Regions from separate parts of the Paenibacillus sp. FSL R7-0312 genome, predicted to be linked through region 2. Evidence: riboswitches for the same ligand, from Rfam matches in the RefSeq annotation. Region 2 holds a riboswitch; each other region holds the start of a gene.

Region 1 (4,828 bases), 1.0 Mb from region 2:
AATCCCGGCAGGACGACAAGCCCCTCAAGATCTATCACCGTGACTGGGTTATGCTCCAGCCTGCTGCTCCCTTGCCCGGCAACCGTACCGAACCGGCCATTAACAATTTCAATGCTCGCGTTGTACAGCGGCGGACGCCCGGTTCCGTCGATTAACGTCGCGTTAGTCAATCGTATAATTTCATTTTCATTTCCCATGGCAGAACTGACCCTCCCGTGAAGACTGAAGACTTCCAAGAGAAAGTATAGGATATAAGAATGTCCGGATATATATAATATTCTCATAGAAACCGTTCATTACTTACCGTATCAACCCTTCCAGCTCAAAAATGCCGTGTTCCTGAAAGTCAGTGATAATCTGGGGCGTCAGCAGGGTGAGTAATTCACTTAAAGTGCACCAGCGGTAATCGGTATGCTCTTCCGAGAGCTGGATTTCGTCACGGGCTGCACGGCATAAATAGGTGATAATCACTACCTGTCTTGCAGGGTCCGTGAGCAGGGTTACCGCGTAAAGGATACGTTCTGTCGTAAACGAAAGTCCGGTTTCCTCAAGAATTTCTCTTTCCAGTGCAGCCTCCAGGCTTTCACCGAATTCGATTTTGCCTCCGGCACATTCCCAGCTTCCGGCACCTGCAGAATCGGCGGCAGCCCGCTTGACGAGGAGGATTCTGCCCTGGTACAGGATGACACCTTTGTCGGCAACGATGATGGTTTTTGATTTTTTGGACATGAGGATAACTCTCCTTCTGCAGGCTCTATAATGCACCGGGGAACGCGTTGGACTGAAGATTTTCTGTTTGGCCGGCTGCCCTATGTGGTAAGTAAAATAACGTAAAGCGTTTTTTGCTAGGTAAGTATGATGCATAAACACCAGACTTTTAGCCATCCTAACATGATTAGTAAAACAGTATAACGGTACAGCGAAAGGAGAATGGATTATGCCAGACACCAGCAAACAACCCGTCAAAACCCTGCCTCCACAGGTACAGGACCAGCAGCCCGGAATTGAAAGCGAGATGAACCCGCTTCCGGAGTTTGAAACCTCGGCTTACAAGGCAGCAGGCAAGCTGCTGGGCAAGGCCGCGCTCATTACCGGAGGGGACAGCGGAATCGGTCGTGCCGTCGCCGTTCATTTTGCCAAAGAAGGGGCGGATGTAGTGATATCCTATCTGAATGAGCATGAAGATGCGGAAGAAACCAAACGCCAGGTGGAGCAGGAGGGGCGGAAGTGTATTCTGATCTCCGGTGATATCGGAGTTGAGGCCTTCTGTCAGGATCTGATTAATAAAACCATTGAGGGACTCGGCAAGCTGGACATCCTGATTAACAATGCGGCAGAGCAGCATCCGCAGGATAAGATTGAGGACATTACCGCCGAGCAGCTGGAGCGGACGTTCCGGACGAATATATTCTCCATGTTCTATCTGACCAAGGCAGCGATGCCCCATCTGAAAAAAGGCTCCACGATCATCAACACCACATCGATTACGGCGTACCGTGGCAGCCCGCAGCTGCTGGACTATTCGTCCACCAAAGGAGCGATTCTCAGCTTCACCCGCTCCCTGTCGATGAATCTGGCGGACAAAGGTATCCGCGTGAACGCGGTAGCACCGGGACCGATCTGGACGCCGCTGATTCCGTCTACGTTTGACGCGAAGAAGGTTAGTGAATTCGGCGGCACCCAGCCGATGAAGCGTCCGGGACAGCCGGAAGAGCTGGCGCCGGCCTATGTATATCTGGCTTCTGACGATTCCTCTTATGTGAGCGGTCAGGTCATGCATGTGAACGGTGGCGAGATCGTTAACGGCTGACCATGGGCACTGCTTTGTAAGCCGGATAAGTTTATACAGGTTTAAGGCATCAAAGGTTCAAACAGATGAAAAGTCAGCCGGAAGGCTGGCTTTTTTGCCGCTTAAACCTGCTGGATTTAATAACTGAATCTATTAAAGAATAGCTCTTACAGGAATAATATGCTAATATACAAACTGCAAGAACAATAGAATATGAACGATCACTAGGGGTGCCGCAAGGCTGAGACGAACATATCTGTTCGGACCCTTTGAACCTGATCTGGTTTATACCAGCGTAGGGAAGTGGAGAATGAATAATGCAGCGGGGGTAACGGCTTACCCGGTATTCCTGCTTATATTCCGGACTGCTTCCTGATACAGGGGGCGGTCTTTTTGTATTTTCCGGAATGCCGTATAGAGGGGGAGGTGAAGGTGTTGAAAGAAATCCATTTGATCTCGGACGGGAGGCTGAATCCGGAGCAGTATGCCAAACTGGCTGCTGCTGTACATCCCATGGTGGATTATATCCATCTCCGGGAAAAAGCTCTGTCCGCACAGGAGCTTCTGGCTGCCGCAGAGCGGTTGCTGCAAGCGGGGGTTCCGCCCTCTAAGCTGGTCATTAATGACCGGATAGATGTGGCTTTGGCAGCAGGGGCAGCCGGCGTCCAATTGGCCTGGCACAGTCTGCCGCCTGCCGGGGCGCGCGGCATTGCCCCGGGCCTGCGGCTGGGCAGGTCGGTGCATTCCCAGGAGGAAGCGGCACGCGCTGGACGGCAGGGAGCGGACTTCTGTCTGTATGGACATGTATTCCCCACGGCCTGCAAGCCCGGACAGCGGGAACGGGGCCTGGCGCAGTTGGAAGTGGCCGTCCGCTGCAGCAGTATACCGTTGATTGCCATCGGAGGCATCACACCGGGCAATACCAGGTCAGTTCTGTCAAAGGGTGCTGCCGGAATAGCCGTAATGTCCGGGATATGCGGAGCGACGGACCCTGCTGGCGCCGCTGAGGCCTACAGATCATCCGTTCAGGCCGCAGCGTGTGCTGAAGTCCTGAATGAAGCCCCCGCACCGGGCAAAGGAGGTGAACAGGAATGAATTTGACTGTTAACGGACGCAGCGGAAGGTATGAAGAGAGCTGCCGGACTCTGGCTGATCTTCTGGCCCGCCCGGAGTGGACCGGGAAGCTGGTTATTGTGGAGCTGAATGGTGAGATTGTCGGCAGGGATGCTTATGGAGATACCTTTCTGGATGAGGGGGACCATGTTGAACTGGTTCATTTTGTCGGCGGAGGCTAGGCGGGCCTTGCACGCGCAGCAGACGGAACAATGCAGATACGTAATTTAGCTTAAGGCAGTGACTTATCACAGGAGGCGATATGATGCAAGATCCATTGGTAATTGGAGGAGTTACTATAACGAGCAGACTGTTCATCGGGACCGGAAAATACAGCCGCAACACCCTTATTCCCGAAGTGATTGCCCGCTCGGGATCACAGGTTATTACGGTTGCCCTGCGCCGGGTAGATCCGGAGAGCAAGGAGAATATCATCAGCCATATTCCTTCCCACATGACCCTGCTGCCCAATACCTCTGGTGCACGCACCGCAGAGGAAGCGGTACGCATTGCCAGGCTGGCAAGGTCAGCGGGGCTGGGAGACTGGGTGAAGATTGAGGTTATCAATGATCAGAAATATCTGCTGCCTGATAATACCGAGACGATCAGAGCCACGGAAATCTTAGCTGCTGAGGGTTTCGTTGTTCTGCCCTACATGAGTCCTGATCTGTCAGCCGCACTCCGGCTGAAGGCGGCCGGAGCTGCAGCCGTCATGCCGCTGGGAGCGCCAATCGGCTCTAACCGCGGGCTGCAGACCAAGGAGCTGATCCGGATTCTGATATCAGAAACGGGTCTGCCCATCATCGTGGATGCTGGTATTGGCAGACCCTCCGAAGCTGCTGAGGCGATGGAAATGGGCGCAGCCGCTGTGCTGCTGAACACGGCAATTGCCACCGCCCGGGACCCGCAGCTGATGGCGGAGGCATTCCGCGAAGCGGTGTCGGCGGGGCGGAAGGCCTATCTGGCCGGGCTGGGTCCGGTGGAAGAGACAGCCGCAGCTTCTTCGCCGCTGACCGGATTTCTGGCCTGACTGATGCTGTTTAAGAAGAGGGAGGAAGGACATGAGCTTTTATGATAGGCTGAACCGGATGGACAAGCATTCCTATGAGGGGGTATGGAAGCAGTATACTGCGCTCGATGTGAAGCGGGCACTTCGTCTGGAGCAGTTGGACGAGGACGGGCTGATGGCATTGCTGTCACCGGCAGCAGAGCCTTACCTGGAAGAGATGGCGCAGAAGGCGCATAGACTGACACGTGCTCAATTCGGTCATGTGATGCAGCTGTTTACACCGATGTATGTGGCTGATTTCTGCGTCAACCATTGTACCTACTGCAGCTTTAGCTCTATCTATGATTTTCCGCGCAAAAAACTGACACTGGAGGAGGTCCGGCGGGAAGCGGAAACGATCGCAGCCACAGGGCTGCGCCACATTCTGATTCTGACCGGAGAATCCCGGAATCAAAGTCCGGCCAATTACGTGAAAGACTGCGTGGAGGTGCTCCGCGGCTATTTCTCTTCAGTCAGCATTGAAGTGAATCCGCTCACTACCAAAGAATACGCTGACCTCAGACAGGCAGGAGTAGACGGTCTGACGCTGTATCAGGAGGTCTATCATCAGGAAACCTACCGCAAGCTGCATGTGAAGGGCCCCAAGCGGGTGTACCGCAACCGTCTGGATGCGCCCGAGCGCGGCTGCCTGGCCGGATTCCGCTCGGTAAATATCGGAGCCCTGCTGGGAATGTACGAATGGCGTCAGGAGGCTCTCGCGACTGCACTGCACGCCAGGTATTTGCAGGACAAGTATCCGGAGTGCGAAATCGGTTTGTCCATTCCCCGTTTTCGGCCGTACCTGGGGGAATTTAATCCAGAGAGTGATGTAACCGACCGTGCACTGGTGCAGATTATACTGGCCTACCGCCTGTTTC
Region 2 (4,828 bases):
GCCGGCTTTCTTGCCCTTGAGGTCCGCGAATGATTTGATATCTTCATTATCTTCACTGACGATCAGCACAGCCTTGGATACGATATACGGGTCGGAGAAATCATATTTCACTTTGCGCTCATCCGTAATGGAAACTTCGTTGAAGATCGTATCGAACCGCTTGGCATCCATGCCGGCAAAAATACCGTCCCACTGAGTCTCGATAAACTCGGCTTCCACGCCCAGACGTTTAGTTACTTCTTCAGCAATTTCCACATCGAAACCGGTCAGCTTGCCGTCGGCATCATGATATGTGAACGGGGCATAGGTGCCTTCTGTTCCGATACGCAGCTTGCCGCTGGCTTTGACAGCTTCCAGACTATTCTGCTCAGCAGGTGCTGCACTATCAGTAGCCGCCGCAGTCGGTTCAGCCGCCGCATTGCCGCCTGTTGCTGAATTATTGTTATTGTTGTTGCCGCATGCCGCAACCACGGCCATGGTCAGGAGCAGCATAATTGTCAGACTAAGTTTTTTCATAAGATTAATCCCCTCTCATCTCTCTTTATGTTCCGGACTTGCCAGCAAAATGAATCGTAACACTGAGCTGTTACATCCGTCAATAACTTTTTCCGATAATAAACATCGGATTTATGTTATATAGGTTTTTGATAGTTTAGCTTGCCCCGAAATTGCATTTCTACATCAGTGGAAGACAAACTAAATGATCCACAACGCAAAACAGCGACCCTCCAGTAACGGAGAATCGCCGCCTTACTTCTTATGAATGTGAATGCACCTATTAACCGTGCATGATTTCAGGCAACGCTTTCTCCCTGGAGCCTCCGCTTTCTGGTTTGCGGCCCCTGCGCAGCAGCAGTCCAAGGACGGCGCCGCCTAAAGCTACAAAAATCATAATGTGGAAGGTGTCGGCAAAGCCTTGGGCCAATACAGTCTGCTTGGCCAGCTGCAGGGCTTCCTTCGAGACTCCGTCCACCGTCTGCCCGGCAGCGGCTGCCGCCTCCTGCATTTCAAGACCACGCGCGGAGGTTCTGGCCGTCAGAATCGTAACCAGTGTTGACACTGCAAGTGAGTTAATGACCTGCTGCATGGAGTTGGTGAGTGAGGTTACCCGGTTGACCAGATTGCCTGGCGCCTTGTTCAGCAGATGCGTATTCATCGGCATCATCATCATCCCCATCCCTGCACCGCACATGATTAGCGGAAGAATGAGATCACGGCTCTGGGTGGTCAGATCGACATGGGAATACTGAAACAATGCGCCAGAGACCAGACTGAGTCCGCAAACCACCAGCCAGCGCACCCCGATCCGGTCGAACAGAATTCCGGCAATCGGCATCATCAGCCCGGAAGCAATGGCCTGCGGCAGCAGGGTCAATCCGGTATCAAATGCGCCGAAGCCGCGGGCCTGCTGCAGAAACTGCGGCAGTAGAAATAAAGCACCATATAAGCCGAACTGGGCGATCCACTGCACGATAATTCCGGTGGTGAAATCCACGGATTTCAGAATCCGCAGCTCCAGTAAAGGGGTCCTGGAACGCAGCTCGGCAATGACAAAGGCAATCAGTGCAACAGCTCCCAGAGATAACCCGATTAGCGTTTTGTCCGAGGTCCAGCTCTGCGCACCCTGACTTACACCGTAAGTGAGTGAAGCAAAAGCCAGCGGTCCGAGCACCATTCCGAATTTATCCATGCCGGGAACGGTGTTCTTCGCCGCATTCGGCAGCTTTCGCAGCCCGATCAGCACACAGATAATACCGATGGGGATATTAATCAGGAAGATCCAGCGCCAGGAGTGGTATTCCACCAGCCAGCCTGACAATACAGGACCAATCGCGGGTGCGAACAGCACGGGAATCCCCATAATTCCCATAACAACGCCGACTTTACTCTTGGGAGCCAGTCTGTACACATAAGCCATCCCGACCGGGAGCACACAGCCCCCTCCGAGACCCTGCAATACCCGGAATACGACCAGCCATTCTGCACTGCTTGGCGTTGCACACAGAATGGAGCCGATCGTAAACACAATAACAGCTGTCAAAAAGACGTTCTTAGCCCCGAACCGGTCAGACAGCCAGCCTGACAGCGGAATGACCGAAGCCTGCGCCAGCATATACCCGGTTACAACCCACTGCAGCGTATGCAGGTCTGTATTGAAATCCACCACTAGTCTGGACAATGCCACATTCATTGCGGTACTGTCCAGCACAACCATAAATACGCCGGCAATAATAGCCAGCAGCGGAACTAGAATGCCGGATAACCGGAAATCGGCATCCTGCTTCAAGGTCTGATTCATACTCCTTCTCCTCCTGAATTGTCCGCAGTCAGCTACGTTGACCTGCGGGCAGGTTTGTCTATATAATTAGTGAACGGACAATTGTCCGTTATCGCATTTCATAGTCTACGGACAATTGTCCGATGTGTCAATTGTTTTACATAATTTCCTGTAAACAACACACAAGTTACCAGTGAATTACTTCGGGCTAGCGGAATACGTCAATTCCCCCTCACTTGATTCGTTACCGGCAGTATAGAGATTTATTAGAACTCACTGTAGGCATAAATGTTGTTTATTTTGCAGCTTTGATTCATGGATAGCCGGGTATCCGGATGGATTGTTGTATGACTGAAAGGGGATATTATGAAAAAAACAGAAACGGAAGTTGAACCTGTAACATCAGCAGCTCCCGAGAACACAGGGCACGCAGATAACGCTGCAAAAGAACCCGCCGATCCTTATATGCAGCGGATACTCGAAGCGGCCCGCCAGCTGTTCACCGAGAGCGGCCTCGAAGCTGTCAGTATGTACGGCATCGCCAAACGGGCCGGCATAGGACAGGGATCGCTGTACCGCCGCTTCACCGATAAGGGCGAAATCTGTTCGGCTCTGCTGCTGGACAGCACCGAGCAGTTTCTGTCGGGGATGGAACAGCAGCTTGCTGCCAGCGCCGGTGAAACGGCTGCCCTCGCGCATCTGCAGAGCAGCATTGAGCAGGTCGTTGGTTTCATTGAGCAATATGCGGAGCTCTTGAATATGATCAAATCTGAATTCACAGGCAAGAAGCAGCTTACCCAGTTCGAACATCCTTTTTTCCAGCGGCTCGGGAGGATTATGAGTGAACTTCTGCACCGCGCATCCGCGAATGGAGAGATTATCGGGATTGATCCCCGCTTCGCTGCCACAGCACTTATCTCTGTACTTAGTCCCGATCTTTACCTGTATGAACAGAAACGGAACGGATCCTCCAAAGAGGAAATCTCGCAGGGAATTGTTGCATTGTTCATAACCGGCCTCTCCAAGCGCTGAGTACAGGCTCTTTACAAGCGGAGGAATTATGGTATATTAAGTAGCAATTACGAATTCAATAGCACCTGTTATTTCACTAGGGGAGTCGGCCGACTGAGACGGAGCTTAAGCTCCGGACCCTTGGAACCTGATCTGGATCATACCAGCGGAGGGAAGTGGAGCAGAATGTATCAGCGGTTCCGCGTCTTTGCAAACTGACTGTACCTTCAGACCCATTCATTTCCTCCGGAAATGGATGGGTCTTTCTTGTTTTCGTAGCGTAATCACTTTTCCCTAAGGAGGCTTGCTTCTCCATCCTATGATCAACATCGCGAACCTGTCCTATTCTTTCGGCGCAGCTTCAAGGGCTCCGGTCTTCTCCGAAATCTCCATGAAGGTCCGCCGCGGGGAGTTCATCTCCGTCGTGGGGGCCAGCGGCTGCGGCAAAAGCACGCTGTTCAAGATTATCGCCGGCCTGCTGGAACCCGGCAGCGGCGAGGTTGCACTGCACGGGCAACCGTCCAAAAACACCTCGGAGCGGCTCGGCCAGGTCGGATATATGCCGCAGCGGGATCTCCTGCTGCCGTGGAGAACCGTGCTGGACAATTGCCTGCTGCCCTGGGAACTGAAGCGGAGCGGCTCCAAAGAGGAAGCCGTTATCCAGATTCGCAGCATGCTGCAGCAGTTCGGCCTTGGTGAGACCGGGGCTGCGTATCCGCATGAGCTGTCGGGCGGCATGCGCCAGCGGGTTGCGGTGCTCCGCACCCTTGCCGCCGGGAATGAGCTGCTCCTGCTGGACGAGCCGTTCGGGGCGTTGGACGCCATAACCAAGCGGGAGCTTCACCGCTGGCTGCTGGAATTATGGTCGGGACTGGAGAAGACTGTGCTGTTCATTACCCATGACCTTGAAGAAGCGCTTCTGCTTAGCGACCGCATCTATCTGATGACCGGCGGTGCCGGGGGCGGTATGCAGGAGTTCATCACCGGTCTCCCCCGTCCCAGACATCACAGTCTGAATTACGAACCGCAGTTTGTTGCCCTGCGGAAGGAGTTGGAGCTGAAGCTGTATGACAACCGTCTTTTATAGAAGATTGCTGCGGGAATACAGCCCGGCTATTCTGCTCGTGCTGCTGATCCTTGCAGTCTGGGAAACGGTGTCCCGGCTGGGGCTGATTCCTCCGTTCATCCTGCCGGCCCCCACTGCCATCTGGAGCGCTCTGATGGAGGAGCGGCGTCTGCTCTTCGGTGTGCACCTGCCCGCAACGCTGCTTGAGGTACTAACAGGCTTCGCTCTGTCCGTCTTCTGCGGCAGTCTGCTGGGAACGGGCATGCATCTATTCAGGCCGATGGCCAAGGCGCTGTATCCGCTGCTGATTATCAGCCAGACGATTCCGCTGGTTGCCCTCTCTCCCCTGTTTATCATGTGGTTCGGCTACACCTTGTGGAGTAAGGTCGCCGTAGTGTTCCTGACCGCCTTCTTCCCGGTGGTTGTCGGCACCTACGACGGGCTGGGCAAGAATACGGAGCAGTACCGCGAGC
Region 3 (4,828 bases), 4.4 Mb from region 2:
CTGGATGCCAATTTTTTCTTTGAAAGAGCCGTACGGTCGCTTGACCGCTTTCAATATGATAAGGCATTAAAGAATTTTCGCAAAGCTGTTGAATATGAGCCGGATAATCCGGTGAATCATTGCAACATGGCGGGTATATTATCTGAGATGGGTAATTACACAGCATCTAATGAGATTCTGACCCATGTACTGGAGAAGATTGATCCCGCAATGACCGAATGCCATTTCTATATGGCTAATAATTACGCCAATATGGAAAGCTTTGAAGAGGCGGAGCGTTCGCTGGTCACGTATCTGGAGGAGGATGCCAGCGGCGAGTTCATGGCTGAATCCGAAGAGCTGATGGAACTGCTGCAATATGAGCTGAACCGTCCTGCTCCGCTTGTGCGGATCCGCAGCCGTGAGGGTGTGGTCGAGCATGACCGGGCCCGCAGTCTGCTGGAGGAGGGCAAGTTTCCCCAGGCCGTAGAGCTGCTGGAAGAGATCATTGCGGCCTCACCGGACTTTCTGGCTGCGCACAATAACCTGGCCCTCGCTTATTTCTATATGGGCCGGTTTGCCAAAGCGAAGGAATGCCTGAACGAGGTGCTGAAGCAGGACCCCGGCAATCTGCATGCGCTATGCAATATGGCGATTTTCCTGCAGTATGCAGGTGACAAGGAGCAGCTGGATTCTCTGCTGGGCATGCTTGAGGCCACTGTGCCTTTTCATCAGGAGCATGTATTCAAAATGGCCACCACGATGGGTATCCTGGGCAGGCATACCGCAGCGTACAGCCACTTCCGGCGTCTGCTGAAGGATGAAGAGGTCGCCGGGGACGCCGGCCTCTATCATTACTGCGCAGCAGCGGCCAGCAACAGCGGCCTCTACACTGAAGCGCTGCGCTGCTGGAGACAGGCTGCGAAGCTGGACCCTGAGTCGGCCGTGCCGGCATTCTTCCTGTCCCAGCTCCAGCAAGCCCGTGGAGAAGACAGACCCATGCCTGCGGTCAGCTATAATTACCAATTGCCTTTCCAGGAGCAGCTCAAGCAGTGGAAGGGGAATACAGGCAAGTTCACCGAAGAAGTACGGAACAATCCGCTGCTGCGCGCCTCGTTCTTCTGGGCGCTGCGCTACGGTGATTCCTCCACGAAGCTGCAGGTGACCGAAGCGTTGCGCTGGATTGAGGATGAGGAGATGTCCGAGGTACTGCGCGGAGTTCTGGAGCATCAGCCGCTCCAGGAGGACCGGCTGCAGGAGGCGGCGCTGTTCAGCCTGCAGCGGCTGATTGGAGAGAATCTGGAAGCAGCAGCTCCTGAAGAAGAGCAGGTGCAAGCGGCTTCCAGCCCCAAGGGCCCTGCTGAATGGAAGGAAGACTGGCAGCGGATTATCGATCATACGGTGGCCATGATGGACCGGAGGTATGATGCTGCGCAGAAGAAGGATGCAGAGTTTATCTGGAAGCAGTTCATCGGCAGCCTGTATCCGGATGTACCGCTATTCCGCAATGACGGCGGTTGGTGTGCGGCACTGGAGTACCTGACTGCCAGGCTGCACGGGCGTCCGGTCACCTTCCGCGAGGCGGCACAGCGTTACGGCGTCTCGGTCTCCATGGTAAGTCGCTATGCACGGCGGATCGATAATGAATGCGACACCCAGGGCATGCTGCCGGGAACGGACGGCTTGTCGCCGTCCACCAATAATATTTGAATCCTTTTTTCAAATATAAGAATCTATATGTTTCTCACACCTACTTGTAAGGAGGCCAATGTAATGTACAAAACGATTGTAATCGGAACAGGCCCGGCCGGGCTGACTGCCGCGATTTATCTGGCGCGTGCGAACCTGAGCCCGCTCGTAATTGAAGGCTTGCAGCCGGGAGGACAGCTGACAACGACGACAGAAGTGGAGAACTTTCCAGGCTTCCCTGAAGGAATTCTGGGTCCTGATCTGATGGACAACATGCGTAAGCAGGCCGAACGCTTCGGCGCTGAATTCAAGAATGGCTGGGTAGAGTCGGTGGACTTCTCGCAGCGTCCGTTCAAGGTGACTGTAGACGGAATGGGTGTGCTGGAAGCGGAGTCGGTCATTATTTCGACCGGCGCCTCCGCCAGATACCTGGGTATCCCGGGTGAGCAGGAGAATGTTGGACGCGGGGTCAGCACCTGTGCGACCTGTGATGGATTCTTTTTCCGTAACAAAAAAATTGTCGTGGTCGGCGGCGGCGACTCTGCGATGGAGGAAGCCAGCTTCCTGACCCGCTTTGCTTCCAGCGTAACGCTGGTTCACCGCCGTCCGGAGCTGCGTGCTTCGAAGATCATGCAGGACCGCGCGCGCGACAACAGCAAGGTGTCATGGGCACTGAACCGCACGCCGCTGGAGGTAACCGTTGGTGATACCGGGGTTAAGGGCATCACCGTCCTTAACAATGAGACGGGACTTACCGAGCTGATGGAAGCGGATGGTGTATTTGTCGCTATCGGACATACACCGAATACCGCTTTCTTAGGCGGGCAGATTAACACCGATGCCAATGGCTATATAGTGGTTAATCCGGGCACCACAGAGACGAATATTCCCGGTGTATTCGCTTGCGGCGACGTGCAGGATACGCGTTACCGTCAAGCTATATCGGCAGCCGGAACCGGCTGTATGGCCGCCATGGATGCCGAGAAGTTCCTGGAAGGCACGATGGTGCATGACTGGAGCGAATCGCTCGATAAATAACCGGAGAAGGTTCTTGTTATTGACGGGTTTACAAAAAAATCCTATACCAGTAGAATGTATTTAATTAGATAAGATACCCACTAGGGGAGCCTGAATAGGCTGAGACGGGAAAAGTGAATTTCCGGACCCTTGAACCTGATCTGGATCATACCAGCGTAGGAAAGTGGAGTCGGACCTTTTTTGAATACAGTCTTATTGGGCTGTTCCTTTGATAAAGCCGCTCCAGGTGGAGCGGCTTTTTGACTTGCAAGAATTCGTATGCCTTGTGCTATACATGATTCTTCGGCTCAGTCTGCTGCGTGAAATCTTATCTGATTGGCTCATAGAGCGAAGAGGAGGAGATTAGAATGCCCGAAATGATGAAGAACGAAGAGGTGGACCTTTCCCGATTTCCTGCAAGCCGGAAAGTGTATGTAGAGGGCTCGCGCCCGGATATTCAGGTTCCGATGCGGGAGATCAGCCTCAGCAGAACGGAGGGCGTTGCCGGGGAAGAGGAGAACGAACCGCTTCGTGTCTATGACACCAGCGGAATTTACACCGATGCTGCGCAAGAAGCTGACATTCGGAGGGGGCTGCCGCCGCACCGTTTAGGCTGGATTGCGGAGCGTGGCGATTCGGAGGAATACACCGGAAGAGCTGTGCAGCCGGAGGATAATGGAATCCGCAGGGGTGGGCCACCCGAAGAAGCTTATCCAGGGCTGCAGCGGAGCCCCCTGCGGGCACGTGCGGGCCGCAATGTTACCCAGCTGTATTATGCGCGTCAAGGGATCATTACACCGGAGATGGAGTATATCGCGATCCGCGAGAATACCCGGCCGGAATTCGTAAGGGATGAGGTAGCCGCCGGACGGGCCATTATTCCGGCCAACATCAATCACCCCGAGAGCGAGCCGATGATTATTGGCCGTAACTTCCTGGTGAAGATCAATGCGAACATCGGAAATTCTGCGGTGTCTTCTTCTATTGAGGAGGAAGTGGAGAAGATGCGGTGGGCGACCCGCTGGGGGGCAGACACTATCATGGACCTCTCCACCGGCTCTAAGATTCATACCACCCGTGAATGGATTATACGCAATTCTCCTGTGCCTGTCGGCACGGTGCCCTTATACCAGGCGCTCGAAAAGGTGAACGGCATAGCCGAGGATTTAACCTGGGAGCTCTATCGCGACACGCTGATTGAGCAGGCGGAGCAGGGTGTGGATTACTTCACCATTCATGCCGGAGTCTTAAAGAGCTATATTCCGTTAACAGCCGGAAGAATGACAGGAATCGTATCACGGGGCGGCTCGATTATGGCCGCTTGGTGCCTTGCCCATCAGCAGGAGAACTTTCTATACACACACTTTGAAGCTATATGTGAGATTATGAAGACGTATGATGTGGCCTTCTCTCTGGGGGACGGATTGCGTCCGGGTTCTATTGCAGATGCCAATGACGAAGCACAATTCGCTGAGCTGGAGACGCTGGGAGAGCTGACAGCCTTGGCATGGAAGCATGACGTTCAGGTAATGGTTGAGGGTCCGGGGCATGTGCCGATGCACAAGATTAAGGAAAATATGGACAAGCAGCTCGAGATTTGCCGGGAAGCCCCATTTTATACTCTTGGCCCGTTGACTACCGATATTGCCCCCGGTTACGATCATATCACTTCGGCCATCGGGGCGGCGATGATCGGCTGGCTCGGGACATCGATGCTGTGTTACGTTACGCCCAAGGAGCACTTAGGCCTGCCTAACAAGAATGATGTACGCGAAGGAGTCATTACCTACAAAATAGCCGCACATGCCGCAGACCTCGCCAAGGGGCATCCGGGTGCACAGGACAGGGACAATGCGCTGTCCAAGGCGCGGTTCGAGTTCCGCTGGCGAGACCAGTTCCATCTCTCTCTGGACCCGGAAAGGGCGCTGGAGTATCATGATGAGACGCTTCCTGCGGAGGGGGCGAAGCAAGCTCATTTCTGCTCTATGTGCGGTCCTAAATTCTGCAGCATGCGGATTTCGCATGATATCCGTAATTCCTACAGATTGAGCAGGTCGCTGTAAAAAAGGCAAGTCTCGTATAGCTATTTCCCTGCTGTCCCATGCTGTAAAAGGCGTGAGGGCAGCTTTTCTTATGCTCGAAT

What was found. Region 2 has a riboswitch for thiamine pyrophosphate ahead of MKX70_RS24445 (ABC transporter ATP-binding protein). Riboswitches for the same ligand answer to the same signal wherever they lie in the genome.
Region 1: another riboswitch for thiamine pyrophosphate. It lies ahead of MKX70_RS28750 (thiamine phosphate synthase); the one in region 2 lies ahead of MKX70_RS24445 (ABC transporter ATP-binding protein).
Region 3: another riboswitch for thiamine pyrophosphate. It lies ahead of thiC (phosphomethylpyrimidine synthase ThiC); the one in region 2 lies ahead of MKX70_RS24445 (ABC transporter ATP-binding protein).

What each region holds. Positions count from the first base shown of each region.
Region 1 covers NZ_JBBORE010000001.1:6,602,654-6,607,481, reverse strand. The annotation lists gene MKX70_RS28765 (amidohydrolase family protein) at 1-197, opposite strand, end outside; gene MKX70_RS28760 (NUDIX hydrolase) at 301-729, opposite strand; gene MKX70_RS28755 (SDR family oxidoreductase) at 938-1,810, shown strand; TPP riboswitch at 2,006-2,108, shown strand; gene MKX70_RS28750 (thiamine phosphate synthase) at 2,222-2,884, shown strand; gene thiS (sulfur carrier protein ThiS) at 2,881-3,084, shown strand; gene MKX70_RS28740 (thiazole synthase) at 3,168-3,932, shown strand; gene thiH (2-iminoacetate synthase ThiH) at 3,964-4,828, shown strand, end outside.
Region 2 covers NZ_JBBORE010000001.1:5,553,426-5,558,253, forward strand. The annotation lists gene MKX70_RS24430 (amino acid ABC transporter substrate-binding protein) at 1-516, opposite strand, end outside; gene MKX70_RS24435 (DHA2 family efflux MFS transporter permease subunit) at 779-2,299, opposite strand; gene MKX70_RS24440 (TetR/AcrR family transcriptional regulator) at 2,645-3,310, shown strand; TPP riboswitch at 3,379-3,481, shown strand; gene MKX70_RS24445 (ABC transporter ATP-binding protein) at 3,594-4,376, shown strand; gene MKX70_RS24450 (ABC transporter permease) at 4,357-4,828, shown strand, end outside.
Region 3 covers NZ_JBBORE010000001.1:1,189,175-1,194,002, reverse strand. The annotation lists gene MKX70_RS04975 (tetratricopeptide repeat protein) at 1-1,689, shown strand, start outside; gene trxB (thioredoxin-disulfide reductase) at 1,753-2,706, shown strand; TPP riboswitch at 2,779-2,885, shown strand; gene thiC (phosphomethylpyrimidine synthase ThiC) at 3,054-4,748, shown strand.